One region of the Staphylococcus epidermidis genome, then DNA from elsewhere that is predicted to be linked to it. Evidence: a T-box and tRNA genes for the amino acid it is inferred to sense, from the RefSeq annotation. Region 1 holds a T-box; the other holds one or more tRNA genes.
The links. The T-box of region 1 lies ahead of serS (serine--tRNA ligase). A T-box ahead of a tRNA ligase gene usually reads a tRNA of that ligase, here a tRNA-Ser.

Region 1 (10,999 bases):
ATAATAAATATATTTGAGTATTCAATTACCCTTGTGGAAAAAGTGTGCTAAAAACCACTTTAAATTTAAAATTCAGTGTAAGTTTTTAAAATGATTGTAAGTAAATTATAAAATTTGTAGCAGCTTTTGATAAAATAAAATATATATCAAAGTAAACGATTTCATTCTTTATTTTAAATGAAATTCAAAGTAAAAAACGGTATAATATATTAATGACACATATAGAAACGGAGTGAGAAATTTTGGTTCAAGAAGTTGTTGTAGAAGGAAATATCACTTTAGGTCAATTTCTTAAAACTGAAGGAATCATAGAATCAGGTGGACAAGCTAAATGGTTTCTACAGGATTTTGAGGTTTTAATTAATGGACAACGTGAAACAAGACGTGGCAAAAAATTAGAACACAACGACCGCATTGATATTACAGATATCCCTGAAGATACGGGTTCCTTTTTAATCATCCATCAAGGTGAACAATGAAACTTAATACACTCCAATTAGAGAATTATCGTAACTATGAACAGGTGACATTAGATTGTCATCCCGAAGTGAATATCCTTATTGGTGAGAACGCACAAGGAAAGACAAATTTACTTGAATCAATTTATACCTTAGCGCTTGCTAAAAGTCATCGTACGTCAAATGATAAGGAACTCATACGTTTCAAGTCTGATTATGCTAAAATAGAGGGTGAGCTAAGTTATAGACATGGTACGATGCCGCTTACGATGTTTATAACTAAAAAAGGTAAGCAAGTTAAAGTAAATCATCTTGAGCAAAGCAGACTAACTCAATATATTGGACATTTAAATGTCGTCTTATTTGCACCTGAAGATTTAAATATCGTTAAAGGTTCACCACAAATACGTCGACGATTCATAGATATGGAGTTAGGACAAATATCTGCTGTCTATTTGAATGATTTAGCTCAATATCAGCGTATTCTAAAGCAAAAGAACAATTACCTTAAACAGTTACAAATTGGGCAGAAGACAGATACAACAATGTTAGAAGTCTTAAACCAACAATTTGCTGAATATGCACTGAAGGTTACGTTACGTCGAGAGCACTTTATAAAGGAATTAGAAACACTTGCACAACCCATTCATGCAGGTATCACAAATGATCGAGAGACACTGACACTCGATTATGTTCCAAGTTTGAAGTTAAGTAATTATGAAGCCAATCAATCTGAGTTAATTGAAGAAGTATTAGCATTGTTAAATGACAATTTACAAAGAGAAAAAGAACGAGGCGTATGTCTCTATGGCCCACATCGTGATGACTTAAGTTTCAATGTAAATGGCATGGATGCTCAAACGTATGGTTCACAAGGTCAGCAACGTACCACTGCGCTGTCAATTAAGTTGGCAGAAATTGAATTAATGAATATTGAAGTAGGAGAATATCCAATCTTACTTTTAGATGATGTCTTGAGTGAGCTTGATGATTCACGTCAAACACATTTGTTAAGTACGATTCAACATAAAGTACAAACATTTGTGACAACTACGTCAGTTGAAGGAATAGATCATGAAATAATGAATAACGCTAAGTTATACCGTATTAGTCAAGGTGAAATACTAAAGTAACGAGAAAGTGATGGTGAATACATTGTCAGATGTAAACAACACAGATAATTATGGTGCTGGACAGATACAAGTTTTAGAAGGTCTCGAAGCGGTTCGTAAAAGACCGGGTATGTATATTGGTTCAACTTCAGAAAGAGGGTTGCACCATTTAGTATGGGAAATTGTTGATAATAGTATTGACGAGGCATTAGCAGGTTATGCTAGTCATATTGAAGTTGTAATTGAGAAAGACAATTGGATTAAAGTTACTGACAATGGCCGTGGTATTCCTGTTGATATTCAAGAAAAGATGGGACGCCCTGCTGTCGAAGTTATCTTAACTGTACTTCACGCTGGAGGTAAATTCGGAGGTGGCGGATACAAAGTATCTGGCGGTCTTCACGGTGTTGGATCTTCAGTTGTTAATGCACTCTCACAAGATCTTGAAGTTTATGTACATCGTAATGGCACGATTTATCATCAAGCCTATAAACAAGGTGTGCCACAATTTGATCTTAAAGAAATTGGCGATACAGATAAAACAGGTACAGCTATTCGATTCAAAGCCGATAAAGAAATCTTTACAGAGACAACAGTTTATAACTATGAAACACTTCAAAAGCGTATACGTGAGCTTGCTTTCTTAAATAAAGGTATTCAAATTACTTTAAAAGATGAAAGAGAAGAGGAAGTTAGAGAAGACTCATATCATTATGAAGGCGGGATTAAATCCTATGTAGATTTATTAAATGAGAATAAAGAACCTCTTCACGATGAACCTATATATATCCATCAGTCTAAAGACGATATTGAAGTGGAAATTGCACTTCAATATAACAGTGGATATGCAACCAACTTATTAACGTATGCGAATAATATTCATACATACGAGGGTGGTACGCATGAAGATGGCTTTAAACGTGCTTTAACACGCGTTTTAAATAGCTATGGTACGCAAAGTAAGATTATTAAAGAGGATAAAGATAGACTTTCAGGTGAAGATACACGGGAAGGTTTAACAGCAGTCGTATCAATTAAACATGGCGATCCTCAGTTTGAAGGACAAACTAAAACAAAATTAGGAAACTCTGAAGTACGTCAAGTTGTTGATAGATTATTTTCTGAACACTTTGAACGTTTCTTATATGAGAATCCATCTGTAGGACGCATTATTGTTGAAAAGGGTATTATGGCTTCACGCGCACGTGTGGCTGCCAAAAAAGCACGTGAAGTTACGCGTCGTAAATCAGCATTAGACGTTTCAAGCTTACCAGGTAAATTGGCAGATTGTTCTAGTAAGAACCCTGAAGAAAGTGAAATTTTCTTGGTAGAAGGTGACTCTGCCGGGGGGTCTACTAAATCTGGTCGTGATTCAAGAACACAAGCCATTTTACCTTTAAGAGGTAAAATTTTGAATGTGGAAAAAGCACGTTTAGATCGTATCTTAAACAATAACGAAATTCGTCAAATGATTACTGCATTTGGTACGGGTATTGGAGGAGAATTCGATATATCAAAAGCACGTTATCATAAAATCGTAATCATGACTGATGCCGATGTTGATGGTGCACATATACGTACGTTATTACTTACATTCTTCTATCGTTTCATGAGACCTTTAATTGAAGCGGGCTACGTTTATATTGCTCAGCCGCCTTTATATAAACTAACACAAGGAAAACAAAAATATTATGTATTTAACGATAGAGAACTAGACAAGTTGAAACAAGAATTAAACCCGTCACCAAAATGGTCAATTGCACGTTACAAAGGTCTTGGTGAAATGAACGCAGACCAATTATGGGAAACGACTATGAATCCTGAACATCGCTCTATGTTGCAAGTGAGACTTGAAGATGCAATTGATGCAGACCAAACATTTGAAATGTTAATGGGCGATGTAGTAGAAAATCGCAGACAATTTATCGAAGACAATGCAGTTTATGCCAACCTAGATTTCTAGACACTATGAACTGAACTTTTGAAGGAGGATCTCTTGATGGCTGAATTACCTCAATCAAGAATTAATGAACGAAATATAACCAGTGAAATGCGTGAATCATTCTTAGACTATGCTATGAGTGTTATCGTTTCTCGTGCATTACCTGATGTTAGAGACGGATTAAAGCCAGTACATCGTCGTATTCTTTATGGTTTAAATGAACAAGGTATGACGCCCGATAAACCTTATAAGAAATCTGCACGTATAGTCGGGGATGTCATGGGTAAATATCACCCTCATGGTGATTCTTCAATTTATGAAGCAATGGTAAGAATGGCCCAAGACTTTAGTTATCGTTATCCACTTGTAGATGGTCAAGGTAACTTTGGCTCTATGGATGGTGACGGGGCAGCCGCAATGCGTTATACCGAAGCACGTATGACTAAAATAACATTAGAACTTTTACGTGATATCAACAAAGACACAATTGATTTTATTGACAACTATGATGGTAATGAAAGAGAGCCGTCAGTCTTACCTGCACGTTTCCCTAACTTACTAGTAAATGGTGCGGCAGGAATTGCCGTAGGTATGGCTACAAATATTCCTCCCCACAATTTAACTGAAGTTATTGATGGTGTGCTCAGTTTAAGTAAGAATCCAGACATCACAATTAATGAGCTGATGGAAGACATCCAAGGTCCTGATTTTCCTACAGCCGGTTTAGTACTAGGGAAAAGTGGTATTCGTCGAGCTTATGAAACAGGTCGTGGGTCAATTCAAATGCGTTCTCGTGCTGAAATAGAAGAACGTGGTGGTGGCCGTCAACGTATTGTCGTAACGGAAATACCTTTCCAAGTCAATAAAGCGCGTATGATTGAAAAAATCGCAGAGTTAGTTAGAGATAAGAAAATCGACGGTATTACAGATTTACGTGATGAAACAAGTTTGCGTACAGGTGTAAGAGTAGTTATTGATGTACGTAAAGATGCAAATGCGAGTGTTATTTTAAATAATTTATATAAACAAACTCCATTACAAACATCATTTGGTGTGAATATGATTGCTTTAGTGAATGGTAGACCTAAACTAATCAATTTAAAAGAAGCACTTATCCATTACTTAGAACACCAAAAAACAGTGGTTAGACGACGTACTGAATATAATCTTAAAAAAGCAAGAGACCGTGCCCATATTCTAGAAGGTTTACGAATAGCACTAGATCATATTGATGAAATTATCACAACAATTCGTGAATCGGACACTGATAAAATTGCGATGGCAAGTTTACAAGAGCGTTTTAAACTAACTGAACGTCAAGCTCAAGCAATTTTAGATATGCGTTTAAGACGTTTAACTGGATTAGAAAGAGATAAAATAGAATCTGAGTATAATGAACTTCTAGAATATATTAAAGAGTTAGAAGAGATTTTAGCTGATGAAGAAGTACTATTACAATTAGTTCGTGATGAATTGACTGAAATTAAAGAACGTTTCGGCGATGAACGTCGCACTGAAATTCAATTAGGTGGTCTAGAAGATCTTGAAGATGAAGACTTAATCCCTGAAGAACAAATTGTTATTACATTAAGTCATAATAACTATATTAAACGTTTACCAGTATCTACATATCGTTCTCAAAATCGTGGTGGTCGTGGCATACAAGGTATGAACACGTTGGATGAGGACTTCGTTAGTCAATTGGTAACAATGAGTACACATGATCATGTTCTGTTCTTTACGAATAAAGGTCGTGTATATAAACTCAAAGGTTATGAAGTTCCTGAGTTGTCACGTCAATCCAAAGGCATACCTATTATTAATGCGATTGAACTCGAAAATGACGAAACAATAAGTACGATGATTGCAGTTAAAGACCTTGAAAGTGAAGAAGATTATCTCGTATTCGCGACAAAACAAGGTATCGTTAAACGTTCATCATTAAGTAACTTCTCCCGTATTAACAAAAACGGTAAAATTGCAATTAACTTTAAAGAAGATGATGAATTAATTGCAGTACGTCTAACAACAGGTAATGAAGATATTCTTATTGGAACTGCACATGCATCATTAATTAGATTTTCTGAATCTACATTACGCCCATTAGGCCGTACAGCAGCAGGTGTGAAAGGTATTTCTCTACGTGAAGGGGATACTGTCGTTGGTCTTGATGTTGCAGATTCAGAAAGTGAAGATGAAGTATTAGTAGTTACTGAAAATGGTTACGGTAAACGTACACCTGTTAGCGAATATCGTTTATCAAATCGTGGTGGTAAAGGAATCAAAACTGCGACAATTACCGAGCGTAATGGTAACATCGTTTGTATCACAACTGTAACCGGTGAAGAGGATTTAATGGTTGTAACTAACGCTGGTGTTATTATTCGTCTTGACGTTCATGATATTTCTCAAAATGGACGTGCAGCACAAGGTGTACGCCTTATGAAACTCGGAGATGGTCAATTTGTTTCTACTGTTGCTAAAGTAAACGAAGAAGACGATAATGAGGAAAATGCAGATGAAGCGCAACAATCTACTACTACTGAAACAGCAGATGTAGAAGAGGTAGTGGATGATCAGACACCAGGCAATGCGATTCATACAGAAGGTGATGCAGAAATGGAATCTGTAGAATCTCCTGAAAATGATGATCGTATTGATATCAGACAAGATTTTATGGATAGAGTGAATGAAGATATCGAGAGTGCTTCAGATAATGAAGAAGATAGTGATGAATAATTAAAAAGGGAGTAAGACAGAAACATAGGGTTCGTTGTTCTGCCCGTAACTCTTAATTAAACTATCTGTAGATTTTATGAACAAAAGTTTATATAGGGAAGTCGGACTAGAGTTGTAATGAGGTTATTTTCTAACTCAGTCATCGACGTCCAATACGCTAAAATGCATGAGACATAGCTATGTCTCATGCATTTTTTAATTTCTTGTTTATATTAAATTGATTTGTCCTTTATAACCTCTGTAGCACCATACATTGAGGATAAATGAATAATCATTTCCATACATTTAGACCCCCTTCAATAGAGGGTGTCTAAAATATAACTGTCTCTTTCAACAATGTTCTTTCTCAATTTACCACTACTGATAAACACAGTAATTAATTCTGATATCTGTTAACCTTCAAGTTGTTTCATCACATACGGTATTTCACTAATTAGACGTGAAGGTGGAACAACATACATTGTGTCAGATAATTTTTCACCGATAAAACTATGCATGTAAGTTGCACTTGTAACAGCTTCTTTAAAATTATCAAATTGGCCTACGAAGCTTGTAATCATGCCCGCAAGTGTATCACCCATACCACCTGTAGCCATAGCAGGTGTGCCAATAGGTAATTTATAGACATCATCATTGCAGAAATAGATTTCCGTACCATGTTGTTTTAATACTACTGTCGCGCCAATACGTTCTACCGCTTCAAGGTTACGTTCATATGTCTGTTCTTCAATAGGTATACCGCTCAAACGCTCCCATTCCTTTTGATGTGGGGTGAATATAACACGACATGTAGGAATTTGAGGTTTTAACTTACTGAATATTGTTATAGCATCTCCGTCAACAATTAAATTTTGATGTGGTTGTATATTTTGAAGTAAAAACGTGATGGCATTATTACCTTTGAAATCTACTCCAAGACCTGGACCGATAAGGATACTATCAGTTGCTTCAATCATTTTCGTAAGCATTTTAGTATCATTAATATCTATAACCATCGCCTCAGGACAACGAGAATGTAGCGCAGCATGATTATTTGGGTGTGTTGCTACAGTAATGAGCCCACTTCCACTATAAACGCAAGCGCGTGCAGCAAGCATGATTGCGCCACCCATATTGGCTGATCCACCGATTAATAAAATTTTACCATAGTCACCTTTATGTGTTTCGTCTTTTCTTATAGGAATATTAACAGAATCTAACGTTTTCATAACGATATAACCTCCCATAACATGTTATTTCTTAAAATGTTGTAAGTCTTATGTTTGCTTTTATTTCACGAATCTTTTTATTTATTTCAAACAATTGTTTACATGTGATTTTAAATCATCTCTTCTAAATACAATTAAGAATACTATACCTGTATCTGACATTCGTCAATAGTTAAATGAAACTCTATTCACATCGTCATGTATCATTCATTATTTTAGTAGACTGATAGCATAATGTAGCAGTTTTATTTATTTAATTAAAAATATTAAATGGAAATAGAACGTAAGGTGACATTACAAGCAGTTAATTATAATAATGTTGAAATTCTCCCGCCTCTCATCCGAGAAAATTTGTATGTATATCGTCACAATGTATCTACTATTACACAGAACAAAATATTTAGTTTCAACAAGTTGTAGAAGCGGGACACTAATTATTTAAAAAGTGTTGCATATAAGCTCATCTAAATATGACGTAATTGTTGCAAATTTAAAATAACTTGAAATGTGATAATGACTTTGCTATATTAAAATTAAGTTAATAAAGTATTGTTCGTAGGACAAGTAGCATAGATAGTTCGATTTCAGAGAGCTTGTGGTAAGTGAGAACAAGTAATCGACATTCATGTGAATCTACCTACTATATGTGAACAATCGGTAATAACCGTTATTTTAGTTAAGCGCAATTTGAGGTAAATGCTTTTAATTTACTTGAAATTGTTAAATAGGGTGGCAACGCGTAGACCACGTCCCTTGTCTGGGATGTGGTCTTTTTTTATTGTTTTATCACACGAAGTCATCCATAAAATTGAATATATTTTATTTGGGAAAGGATGAAGGTTACATGTTAGACATTCGTTTATTTAGAAATGAACCTGAGAAAGTGAAGAGCAAAATTGAATTAAGAGGCGACGATCCTAAAGTTGTCGACCAAGTTTTAGAATTAGATGAACAACGCCGTGAATTAATCAGTAAAACTGAAGAGATGAAGGCGAAAAGAAATAAAGTGAGCGAAGAAATAGCTCAAAAGAAACGTAATAAAGAAGACGCTGATGACGTCATTGCTGAGATGCGTCATTTAGGTGATGAAATTAAAGATATCGATAATCAACTTAATGAAGTAGATAATAAAATTAGAGATATCTTAATTCGTATTCCTAACTTAATTAATGAAGACGTACCTCAAGGTGATTCTGATGAAGAAAACGTTGAAGTTAAAAAATGGGGTACGCCACGTGATTTTGAATTTGAACCAAAAGCGCACTGGGATTTAGTTGAAGAATTAAAAATGGCTGACTTTGAACGTGCTGCTAAAGTATCTGGTGCTCGTTTCGTATACTTAACTAAAGATGGCGCATTACTTGAACGTGCTTTAATGAATTACATGTTGACAAAACATACAACGCAACATGGTTATACTGAAATGATGACACCTCAATTAGTGAATGCTGATACGATGTTTGGAACAGGTCAATTACCTAAATTTGAAGAAGATTTATTTAAAGTTGAAAAAGAAGGCTTATATACGATTCCAACTGCAGAAGTACCTTTAACAAACTTCTATAGAGATGAAATTATTCAACCAGGTGTACTACCTGAATTATTTACAGCTCAAACTGCATGTTTCCGTAGTGAAGCAGGATCAGCTGGTAGAGATACTAGAGGGTTAATTCGTTTACATCAATTTGATAAAGTTGAAATGGTTCGTATTGTACAACCTGAAGATTCTTGGAATGCTTTAGAAGAAATGACACAAAATGCTGAAGCTATTCTTGAAGAATTAGGTTTACCATACCGTCGTGTTATCTTATGTACTGGCGATATTGGTTTCAGTGCTAGTAAAACATATGATTTAGAAGTTTGGTTACCAAGTTACAATGATTATAAAGAAATCAGTTCTTGCTCTAACTGTACTGATTTCCAAGCACGTCGCGCAAATATCAGATTCAAACGTGATGCTGCTTCTAAACCAGAATTAGTACACACATTAAATGGTAGTGGTTTAGCAGTAGGTCGTACATTTGCAGCCATCGTTGAAAACTATCAAAACGAAGATGGTACATTAACAATTCCTGAAGCATTAGTACCATTTATGGGTGGCAAAACTAAAATTGAAAAACCAATCAAATAATCATATAAACTTAACTAGATGATTACAATATTAAAAAGTTATTTAACTGTCGATAAGATTCTATAAACTTATCGACAGTTTTTTAATATATAAAGGCGAAATTGGTATTTTTATATTCAATTAGGGATGGATGTCTAAAATAGTTTAAAATGATTTTCACGATTTAAAATACTGGTATAAAAGCGATTTTATAGATACGGTTGTCTGACGTCACACAAACGAATGTCTAAAAAATAGTGAATATTTATTGTCATAGATTGAGTTATAAAATCATGAAAATAGTACATGAAATAGCAAGTATTTATCTTTTAGATAACGCCTGTAAAAATATAAAATAGTGGAAATTGATTTTTTAAACGTTATCATTCATATTCAAAATATTTAACTTAGTTTGTCAAACAACGTTTATTTTTATATAACCATAAAATAATATCATAAAGAAGCTATATGAAATTCGAAGTATAATGCCAATGTTTCATATAGCTCCTATTCTAAATATTAAAATTTAATAATTAAATGTATCAATCGTCCTATTCATTTGATGCATAGCCTGAGAGTGGGTAATGATCTGAGTAATCATTGTATTTGTATGTTTTTCCCCAAGATTTCACGGACCATTCTGGTGACTTCACTCTATGTGTATCATTATGCCATGAGCTTGGTTGTGCATGGTCACGATCTAATAAAATATAATCTAAGTGTTGAGGTTCTAATTTAGGATAATTATATTTCGCAATACTATTACTGCTAGTATCCCAACTATATGCATTACCATCGAATTGAGTAGGTAATGAAACATTTAAGTTATTTGCCATTTGTTGATATTCATCTGAATCTTTAATGACATTTAAGTCACCACCGATATAGACGGGTTCATTTTTAGGGATATTCTTGTCTTTTATAAACTGTTTAATTTCACTCATTTGACTCTGTCTAATGTCTTTATCTTTTCCTTTAAAGCATGTTGGATCTTCAGCTTGTAGATGTGTTCCGATAATATGGTGGTATTTGCCATTCTTATTAATTTTAATGTAGGCAAAGCCTTTATTACCTGCCATATCAGCCCCACAACCTTTTTTATAAATATGTTGTTCTTGTTGTACGATAGGCCATTTACTCACAATACCAACGCCACCACTTACTTTTTTAATTTTTCTATAAGTACCAGAAGTATTTTGCCAACCTTCTGTACCTTTACCAACGATAGGTGTTTGATAAGGGTACTGTGAATGTAGACGTGTTGACAATCTTTTTGAAGCTTTTTTATCAAATAATTCATTTAGAATCACGACATCTTGATTTTGAATGTAATCTGCTTTTGAAATTAAATCAGCGCGCTGAGATTGTCCCCAATTAGGGTAGATAGCAGTAGGTAAGAAATACACGTTATGTGTAGTGATTTTAAGACT
Region 2 (10,999 bases), 120 kb from region 1:
TAACAATTACTCATTATTATATCACGCTCTTATATTTTCTTATCAATTAAAATCAATCCAGTACTTCCGGATAATACACCGTCATTCCAGACCATTCATTTTGAACTGGTTTTAGAAATTTTACTAATAATGATTGATGATTTCGTTTTTCTTCTATATGTATATTATATAAATGGGCTGCTTCATAATCAGATTTCTCAAAGTACTGAGGATGATTATTTACAAAAATAGCACAATAGCCTTGTTCTTTAGCACGTTCTTCTACAGCTTTTAACAGGGCTTGACCTAAACCTTGGTTTCGAATAGATTTATCTACTGACAGTGCACCAATGGCTAACGCTATCGCTTTTTTGTTTTTAGACGACAACTTAACCTCTGCTAACACAACGTGACCTATAACTTCATTCAATTCATTCTTAGCTATAACTTCTAATTCATAATTGTAGCTTTCAAGTTTTCTTAGATTTTTAACGCGCGCTCGATCTTGCCAACTGGATTCTGGATTTAGATTATAATTATTTTCTATACTATTTAGTGACGTTTCATAATCGACCTCTGTTAAAGTACTTAAATAAATATGCATGTATCCTCCATTTTAATAAGCCATTCTATATTTCGACGTAAATTTTTTAATTAACTAGGTTTTCATTTTACAACGATATAACTTTAACAAATTATTCGTTATTAATCCATTTAATAAAAATGACTTGAAGTAAAACATCACACTTAACATCAAACATTGAAATGAATATTTAGATAAATAATTATAGTGTTTCGTAGTAACTACTCCAACTTAAGATAGAAATCAATAGCTATTATATTTAGTTTAATTGTAAATAAAAAAATAGCCCTGAATGAAATTTAAATAACTTCACATCGGACTATACATCTAAGTTTCATAACCTAGATCTTTATTATCTATATAAAAATTTGCTTAAATCTAAAGTAAAAAACCATGCACCTTTGTATCGAACGCATATCATAAACGTTACCGAAGTCGACAGCTAAATCTCGGCTACCCTACGGCACATATGAGGATCCACTTAATGCTGCTTCCGTCAGGACCTGACATGGTTCATGGGTTCATATTGCATAGGACCGAAATCTTCAAACACTACGTGCTTCGGGCAGACTTCACAAAAATACGTCCTCAACAAAGGAATTAAGTCTCGCATAAAGCGGATTTCGAGTACAGGGAACCGCTACCTCCCCACCTAGCACGGTAAGAACTATATTACTATAATTCTGCCTCTCTTTGCAAGCGTAAAAATTTAATCTTCTTCACTTAAAAGACAAACACGACGATTTTTTGAACCTCATTAAAATGTAATTATCGTCGTCTTGAAAATTCTTTGAACTTAAATTCTGTGGCTAAATGTTTTGAAATAGTATATTGAAAACATCTGGTAACTTTTAAAAAACAGTACTTCTGACAGTAGCTGTAAAAGGTGTAAAATGATCACCAAAAATTCCGTAGTTAAAAGATGGAAAAGTTTTAAAAGTAATAGACTTACTTGAATAACTTATATCTAATTTCAAATCCTTTTCAATGATTAATTGTCGTTGAAGACATTTCTCCTACGGTCATTAATTCTTTATTTCCAAAAGCATTTAAATTTTCTGCACAATGAGTTACATTGAAAATTTATTCATATATATAAATTACAAATACAACATAAAAGCTAGGACATAATTTCTAGCCTCTTTTTTATTTTAAATATAAACATATAACATGTCACCTTATTTAAACATTATAGACGTAACTAAGAGAGTCACACCAGACAGACAAATTGAAGTTATACAGATCACAATGAATGGTTTAAGTGCTTTTGAAATAACTTCTTTTAAAACGATATTCAATCCTAGAGCAACCATCGCCATTAACATACATAACGTTGTAATAACATTTATAATATTCATAAGTAATGAAGGAATAGGAACAAATGTATTGATACAAGCCATTATAATAAATCCAATTAGAAAGTAAGGAATATCGATTTTTTGTTGTACTTGACTTGAGTGTGACTTATAACGCATATACAAAATCAAGACAATACTTAATGGAATAAGTAAAAACACACGGCCTAATTTTCCAAGTAAAGCAAATGTCATTGCCTCCGACCCGCCAATACCTGCTGCTAAAACGACTTGAGCGATTTCATGTAGACTGATACCTGTCCAAGCACCATAAGTTATAGTAGGTATGTTAAAAATAGCCTCGATAGCTGTATAAATAAGTGCAAATATAGTTCCAACTAGTGCAATAATACCTACACTTATTGCAATGTCTTTTTCTTTAGATTTTAAGATTGGTGCTGTAGCTGCAATAGCTGCAGCTCCACATACTCCTGTACCAATACCAAGTAGTATAGAGATATCTTTATTTCCTTTAATAATTTGATTCAAAAGTAAAGTTAAACTTATTGAAAAGATAATTACGATAATATCAATAAGTAGTAATTTCCAACCTTTACCTAGAATATCTCCCATATTTAATTTTAACCCATATAAGATAATCGCAAATTTTAATAAACGTTTCGATGCAAACGTAATACCTGGGCGAATATGCTCAGGATAACCTATGACTTGGCGGTATATCATCGCAAAAATGATGGCAATAGCTAACGCCCCAATCGTATGTAAAATAGGAAATTTAGCTAATATATAACTGATTATTGCAATCGTAAATGTAAACATAATACCTTTCATAAATGAAGCCTGCGTTATTGATTTCATATGTACTTTCACCTCGATATGAAATCTTAGCACGTTATTGTTATAGCGTTAAATAAATAATAAGTATAGTATATATATCAAAAATGTTATATTAGAATTAAAGGAGAATGATGCATGGATCCGTATAAGGTATTAATTGAAGTAATGAAAACAGAAAGTTTTACTAGAGCAGCAGAAAATTTATATACTTCGCAGCCTTCTGTGAGTCGTGATATTAAACGTTTAGAATTAAAATATAATGTTAAAATATTTGAATTTAAATCTCCATATTTAAAACTAACTAGAGATGGCGAAAAGCTATTACAATACGCATTGCAACGGGAAAGTATTGAACAAGAATTATGGCAAAACTTAACATCGGAATCTGAAATCATCTCAGGCACCTTAACAATTGGAAGCAGTTATACATATGGTGAATATTTATTATCAGAACAGCTTACCAGTCTTATGCAACAATACCCTAAGTTACATATTCATTTACGTGTTAATAATTCAGATTCTGTTATAAATGATATTAAACACAACAGAGTAGATATAGGTATTGTAGAAAAGGAAATTCAAGACAATGCAATAAAATGTAAGGAAATAATGGAAGACGAAATGGTGTATATTTACAAAAAATCGATTCAACCTAGAATGGATATATGTTTCGTTAGAGAAAAAGGGTCTGGAACAAGGTTTTATCAGGAAGTAGGTCTTTCTGAGTTGAAATTAAATCCATATTTGATAGAAATTAACAATATTAAGATTATTAAACAAATGGTAGAGGCTGGAAATGGGTTTGCAATTATTTCAAAATCAGCACTTCATCCAGAAGATTATGAAAAATTAATGATAACAACTTTAAATGTGAAACGTCACTATTACCTTGCTCAACATGTTGATAAATATATAGGTGAAAATATTAGAGCTGTCATTGAAATGATTATGAAGTAGAGTATATAAAAAATCTGAGGCTAGGAATTATGTCCCAGCCTCTTCGGTATCTATTAGTCTTGGAATTTAAATTCTAATGGCGGAGGAAGAGGGATTCGAACCCCCGCGGCCCGTTAAGGCCCTGTCGGTTTTCAAGACCGATCCCTTCAGCCGGACTTGGGTATTCCTCCAATTAACACAATAACAATAATATAATGACTTTAATTAAAAGTCAATATAATTATTCTTGAGTTTACACTAGAACTTCTTTACTTAAGTATTGATCAACAGAATGTGCTACTTCACGACCTTCTTTTATTGCCCAAACAACCAAACTCTGACCTCGTCTTGCATCTCCTGCAGCAAATATTTTAGCGTGATTAGTTTGATAATTTGTATCATTAGCTACAATTTTATTACGCTCGGTGTGTATATCAAACGCATGCGGAACAGTGGTTTCAGTACCAACAAACCCTATAGATAATAAGACTAAATCAGCCGGCCAAAATCGTTCTGGTCCATCTTCCATCACCATGCCATCAGGCGTTTCTTTTAATATTTGTGTATATAAGCCTTTAACATTTCCTAACTCGTCAACATCATAGCGCATTGTTTGTACACCATAGGCTCTTGGTTCTTGACCAAATTTAGCTTCATATTCCTTATGCGCATAATCCATTTTGAAAACAGGCATTGCTAATGGCCAGGAAGTATTACTTTCAAAAGTAATCTCTTCAGGCTGTTTCGTATATTTATTAAATTGAACAATAGATTTACAGTTTTCACGTAATGCTGTCGCTACACAGTCTGCACCAGTATCACCAGCACCTATAATAATTACATTCTTATCTTTAGCAGTAATGCTCAAACTTTCAATCTCACCATTTAGATACTGTGTTTGTTCAGTAAGATAGTCCATTGCAAAATGAATACCAGAGCCCATTCGTCCTTCCAATGGTAAATCTCTCGCATTTTGAGCACCTGTGCATAAAATAATAGCATCATAATTTTCTTCAAGTGTTTCACGGCTCACATCGACGCCAATTTCAACGCCTGTTTTAAATAAAACCCCAGCATCTTTCATAAGTGATACACGTCGACGTATTACGTCTTTATCTAGTTTCATATTTGGTATACCATACATTAGCAAGCCGCCTGGTTCATGCGCCTTTTCATAAACAGTAACTTTATAGCCTTTAAAGTTTAATTCTTCAGCTGCTGTAAGTCCCGCTGGACCACTACCTACGATAGCAACTCGTTGGTCTTTATGATCTTCAGGATATGCGGGATGAACCCACTCATTCTCATATGCTTCATCAATAATTGTACGTTCAATACCTTTAATCGCCACGGATTCTCTATTAATTTTCATAACACATGATTGCTCACATGGTGCAGGACAAACTCTTCCTGTAAATTCAGGAAAATTATTCGTCTCTCTCAATCTTTCGTAAGCAGCTTTAAAATCTTGATGATAGACTAAGTCGTTCCACTCAGGTATATAATTACCAATAGGGCATCCTATTGTTTCTCTTCCATAAGATTGCCCAGTTTGACAAAAAGGTGTTCCACAATCCATACAGCGCGCACCCTGAATCGAAGCATCTTCTTTAGTGAAGCGTTGTTGAAACGCTTCATGATTCGAAAGACGGTCTACCAAAGACAATTCTGATAGCGACTGTTTATCATATTTCATAAATCCTTTAAATTCGCCCATGATAATCCCTCACTTCTTTAATAAATGACTGCTGGCTGTAGCTCTTGTTCAATTGTTTCTCTGTCATCATAAAACGCTGCCAGTGTTGCTTCATCTTCACGTTCCATTTGACGTTTTTTCAAATCAATTTTTTGCATCATTAATTTGTAATCTTTCGGAATAACTTTAATTGCTAACTTTTCAATATTGTCAAATTGGTCAAGTAATTGGCGTGCTTTGTTACTACGTGTATGCTTAAAATGTGCTTCAAGCATGTCTTTGATAAGAGATTTTTCCTCATCAAAACGTATGCTACTGAATTCTAAAGTTTCAAGCGCATTAACCTTTTTAAATTTCTCCACGTCAGAAGGGAAAATATAACTTACGCCCCCGCTCATGCCTTGGCCAAAGTTCTTTCCAACATCTCCTAAGATAATGACATGTCCCCCTGTCATATATTCAAGTCCATGATCACCAATACCTTCTACTACAACATCTGCACCACTATTTCTGATACAGAAACGCTCACCAGCTTTACCATTGATAAACGCTTTACCTCTAGAAGCCCCGTAAAAGTTTACATTTCCTGCTATAATTTCATTTTCACGTTGACTATTTGGAGCATTTACGATGACAGTTCCACCGGACAATCCTTTACCTACGTAGTCATTAGCATCACCGGTATGATGGATTGTTAATCCGCGTGGTGCATATGCAGCTAAGCTTTGACCTGCATGACCTTCAGTGTAAGCAAGTATCGTATCTTCAGGTAATCCTTCTTCTCCATATTGTTTAGCTATCGCACTACCTGTAATTACACCTACATCTCGCTGTTCATTATTAACAACATAATTTCCGGTAAAAGAGTGCCCGTTTTCAATACTATAGCGTGCGTCTGGGTACAGATAATTCAAATCGAATCCTTCATCAAGATGATGGTTTTGTGATATCTCTTTCGTATTAACCCCGTCAAATTGTTCTATTAAACGTTCTATTTGAAGCGAAGCTGCTTTACTATTTGGTTTCAATTGCGTCGAACGTTGAAGAAGATCTGTTCTTCCTACTAACTCTTCTACTGTTTCTAAACCAAGTGAAGCCAAAATTTCACGTAATTCTTCAGCTATAAAATACATAAAGTTAACTACATGCTGTGCCTTACCTCTAAACAAAGCTCTTAAATCTTTGTTTTGTGTTGCAACCCCTACTGGACACGTATCGTTATGACAAACCCTCATCATAATACACCCCAAAACAACAAGTGGTGCTGTTGCGAAACCAAATTCTTCTGCACCAAGCGCACAAGCATAAGCTACATCTTTACCCGTCAGTAACTTACCATCCGTTTCTAATTTTACGCGACTACGCAAATCATTTAATTTAAGTGTTTGATGTGTTTCGGCAAGGCCTATCTCCCATGGCAAACCTGCATGTTGAATACTTGTTTTAGGCGATGCACCTGTACCTCCATCATAACCACTTATAACAATTTTATCGGCGAAAGCTTTAGCTACCCCTGAAGCTATAGTTCCAACGCCAGTTTTTGATACAAGCTTAACTGCAATATCAGCTCTTCTATTTGCATTTTTTAAATCATGAATGAGCTGTGCTAAGTCCTCAATTGAATAAATATCATGGTGTGGTGGTGGTGAAATTAATCCTATACCTGGTGTCGAACCTCTAGTCTCAGCAATCCATGGATATACTTTTGAACCTGGTAGTTGTCCACCTTCCCCTGGTTTAGCGCCTTGTGCGACTTTAATTTGAATTTCTTTTGCATGTTGCAAGTAATCACTCGTCACCCCAAAACGACCTGATGCAACTTGCTTAATCGCACTTATCTTATTACTTCCATCCTTTTGAATTTCGTAACGTGAAGAATCTTCTCCACCTTCTCCACTATTACTTTTACCTCCAATTTGATTCATAGCTTGAGCCAACGTCTCATGTGCCTCTGCTGAGATAGAGCCGTAACTCATTGCTCCTGTATTAAAACGTTTTACGATTTCACTTGCTGGTTCAACACGACTAATATCAATAGATTGGCGTGTCTTGAATTCTAATAAATGTCTAATATGATCCGTACGTTTTAAATTTACAGTTTTGGAGAATTTTTTAAATAACTCGTAATCATTTTCTCTACATGCATGCTGCAATAAAAAAATCGTACGAGGATTAAATGCATGATGCTGACCTTGCTGTCTCCATTGGAATACACTTCCGGATTCAAGATAATCAGAATCATCACTTTGTCTCGCTTTATTCTCTTTGTCTATTTGTTCAATACTTATACCAGATAATTTTGACTGTGTACCTGTAAAATATTTTTCAATGACGCTATTCGATAAACCTACCGCTTCAAATATCTGTGCTCCTTGATAACTTTGTACAGTAGAAATGCCCATTTTAGCCATCACTTTAATAACGCCTTCTGACAATACATTGGTATACGTAGCAACATTTTCAGCGACAGTTCCTGAAAGTTGACCTTGACGCGTTAATTGTTCAATCGTTCGTTGCGCTAAATATGGAACTACAGCGTTTGCACCATAACCAAGTAAACATGCAACGTGATGAACTTCTCGTGTTTCACCGGACTGCGCAATGAGGCTGGTCTCCATTCTTAATCCTTCTCGAATTAATAATTGATGCACGTGACTTAACGCTAATAAAATTGGCATTGCATAACTATTTTCGTGAGTTAAAGACGTATCGTCTAACACCAAAATTTTCGCACCTTCATGTACAGCCTGTATTGCTCGGTTCCCTAGTTCATTTAAGCTACTTTCCAAATCACCTGTATAAAGTGTAGATAAATACGTTACATTAAAATACGAATGATCGATTGATGATAATTGCGCTTCATTTAAAACTGGTTTTTTTAATTGAATTCTTTCTAAAACTGATTCATCAGGACATAAGAGGTTCCCTTCTGAACCTAAATATGAAAGTTCACTAGTTACAATCTTTTCTCGATAAGCATCGATGGGTGGATTGGTAACTTGTGCAAATAATTGTTTAAAATAATTAAATAGTGACTCAGGCTTATCATTAAGAACTGCAATAGGTGCATCATATCCCATCGCTCCGATGGGATCTTTTTTATTGATGACTAAATCTGTCATATATTTATTGATATCTTCTTTAGTGTAAGCAAATTGTTTCTGTAAGCGGAAGAGTGTTTGATCATCCCAGTCGGAAGATTGGTAATAAATATTATCTAAATCATTTTTATTTTTATAATCTTTTAGCCATTGTTCGTAGGGCAACTCATTAGCAATATTAGTTTTTAGCTCATTATTTTCTACAACCTTATTTTGCAAAAAGTCTACAAGTAATAACTTTCCAGGATTAAGTTGTCCTTTAAATGCTACATTTTCTTCTGGAACATCAATGACACCTACTTCGGAAGAAAAAACAATAAAATTGTCTTTAGTTATTGTATAACGCCCAGGTCTTAATCCATTTCTATCAGTCAATGCACCTATCTTATCTCCATTGCAAAAGGAAATCATAGTTGGTCCATCCCATGGCTCCATTAAATAACTATAAAATTCATAGAAAGAGCGAACTTTTTTATCGTTAGATTCATTGTATAACCATGGCTCTGGAATTAATAACATCGCTGCTTTTTCAGGCTCCATTGCTAATGATAAGAACTCTAACGCATTATCAACTATTGATGAGTCACTACCATCTTCATCAACAATAAAATGCACCTTATCTTTCTCATCTTCAAATAATGTTTCAACTAGTTTATTTTGGCGTGCTCGCATCCAGTTTACGTTACCCTTAATGGTATTAATTTCACCATTGTGCATAAGCATGCGATTGGGATGTGCACGTTTCCAACTTGGAAATGTATTAGTACTAAAGCGGGAGTGTACAAGTCCTAATTTTGATTGATATGCCTCATTTTGTAGGTCTAAATATAAGCCTTTAATTTGATCCGAACGTAACCAACCTTTATAAACAATCGTTCTATGAGAGAGACTTGTAAAATATAAATCTATGGATTGTGTTTCACTATATTTTTCAATTTGCTTTCTTGCTAAAAACAATCGTTTTTCAACTTCTTTTACACCTGTGATGTCAACAAATACTTGTTGAATATAAGGCATAGTATCTGCAACATGTTGAGCAATAGCGCGAGTATCTACTGGCACATCTCTATATCCAATGACTTTAAAACCTTCACTTTCAAAATATTGATTAAACATCTCTTCGTGAATTGAATCTCTAACTTTCTCTTTAGAAAAAAATAATCCCACGGCATAATATCCTTCGCCGGGAACTTTGAATTCTGTTAATTGTTCGAACAATTGGTATGGTATCTCCGTCATAATTCCTGCACCATCACCAGTAATACCATCGGCACCTACTCCACCACGATGATCTAACCGTCTTAACATTTCTAAAGATTTTTCTATAATATCGTGAGATCTTTTATTATCCATATTGGCATAAAATCCAATACCACACGCATCATGCTCTTCACGATAATCGTATAGTCCCTTTTTTAATTTCTCATTGTACATGATGCACACTCCCTTATTAGAATTTTCTGACAATTTTGTTTGATAGTAATTACTATAATGTAATTTATTTATCTGTTCAATATATAAATTAGATTAAATTCATCTAATTATTAGAACGATTGTAAAAAATACTGATATACTAGGTTTAGAATAAGACAGTATTTATTTTATTGAATGGAGGGAAATCAACTATGGATATAAAACAACTTAGATACTTTGTAGAGGTTGCACGTCGAGAGCATATTTCAGATGCGGCATTAGAACTAAACATTGCACAGTCTGCGATTAGTCGTCAAATCACTCAACTCGAAAAAGAATTGGGGGTGACATTATTTAAAAGAAGTGGGAGAAATATCATATTAACTGTTGAAGGTAGACAGTTACTCTCACAGGCAACTCAAATACTAGAATTAATGGATAAAACCATTCACTCATTTCAACAACACGTATCACATAACCAACAGACAATTTATATTGGATATGAAGAAAGTGATGCCTCTCAAATGATTCTTCCCCTAATTCAAACATTTGAACAACAAAGTAACAGTACCATGATTCCGCAACTTACAAAACATGATAAATTATTAGATCAAATCCTTTCCAATCAATTGGATCTTGCAATCACTGAATTTACTCCTGTGTTAGAACGGGAAACACATTTACGCGTCATGCCTTTATTTGAAGAAAATTATTATATGTATGTGCCCAAATCACATCCACTAGCTATGACTGTACATCCCCCGCTATCTCAATTTACAAATCAATCACTATACTGTCTCGAACCAATGACAAGCTCAATAAAAAGTAAATTGATTGAAAAGACTAAGGCACAAGTACGAATGATTTCAGATATGAAACTCGCTCAACATATTTTGAGTCATAATAAGGGATTTATTATTTCTAGTCAAAATTCTTTACTATATGATCACGTAAATTGGACTAAAATCCCTTTAAATCATACAGAATTAAAACGAATGCTATGTGTAGTTATGCGAAAAGATAACAAGAAAAACGACATTAATATAGCATGGAATTTAATTTGCACATTATTAAATAAATCGACTATATATTAACCATTCATCTTATCTTTGCAAAACTTTATCACTCTTCAACATAA

Region 2: it encodes a tRNA-Ser, which carries the amino acid that the T-box ahead of serS (serine--tRNA ligase) is inferred to sense. The anticodon was not compared.

Annotation. Positions count from the first base shown of each region.
Region 1 covers NZ_AP019721.1:2,989-13,987, forward strand. Annotated here, with positions in the region: gene yaaA (S4 domain-containing protein YaaA) at 243-479, shown strand; gene recF (DNA replication/repair protein RecF) at 476-1,591, shown strand; gene gyrB (DNA topoisomerase (ATP-hydrolyzing) subunit B) at 1,602-3,533, shown strand; gene gyrA (DNA gyrase subunit A) at 3,570-6,251, shown strand; gene FNL83_RS00035 (NAD(P)H-hydrate dehydratase) at 6,644-7,459, opposite strand; T-box leader at 8,001-8,216, shown strand; gene serS (serine--tRNA ligase) at 8,304-9,590, shown strand; gene sph (sphingomyelin phosphodiesterase) at 10,121-10,999, opposite strand, start outside.
Region 2 covers NZ_AP019721.1:2,308,015-2,319,013, forward strand. Annotated here, with positions in the region: gene FNL83_RS11350 (GNAT family N-acetyltransferase) at 53-583, opposite strand; RNA gene ffs (signal recognition particle sRNA large type) at 954-1,223, opposite strand; partial or broken gene FNL83_RS12265 (trehalose operon repressor) at 1,331-1,551, opposite strand; gene FNL83_RS11365 (YeiH family protein) at 1,741-2,736, opposite strand; gene FNL83_RS11370 (LysR family transcriptional regulator) at 2,851-3,672, shown strand; tRNA gene FNL83_RS11375 (tRNA-Ser) at 3,750-3,842, opposite strand; gene FNL83_RS11380 (glutamate synthase subunit beta) at 3,905-5,368, opposite strand; gene gltB (glutamate synthase large subunit) at 5,386-9,882, opposite strand; gene gltC (glutamate biosynthesis transcriptional regulator GltC) at 10,074-10,955, shown strand.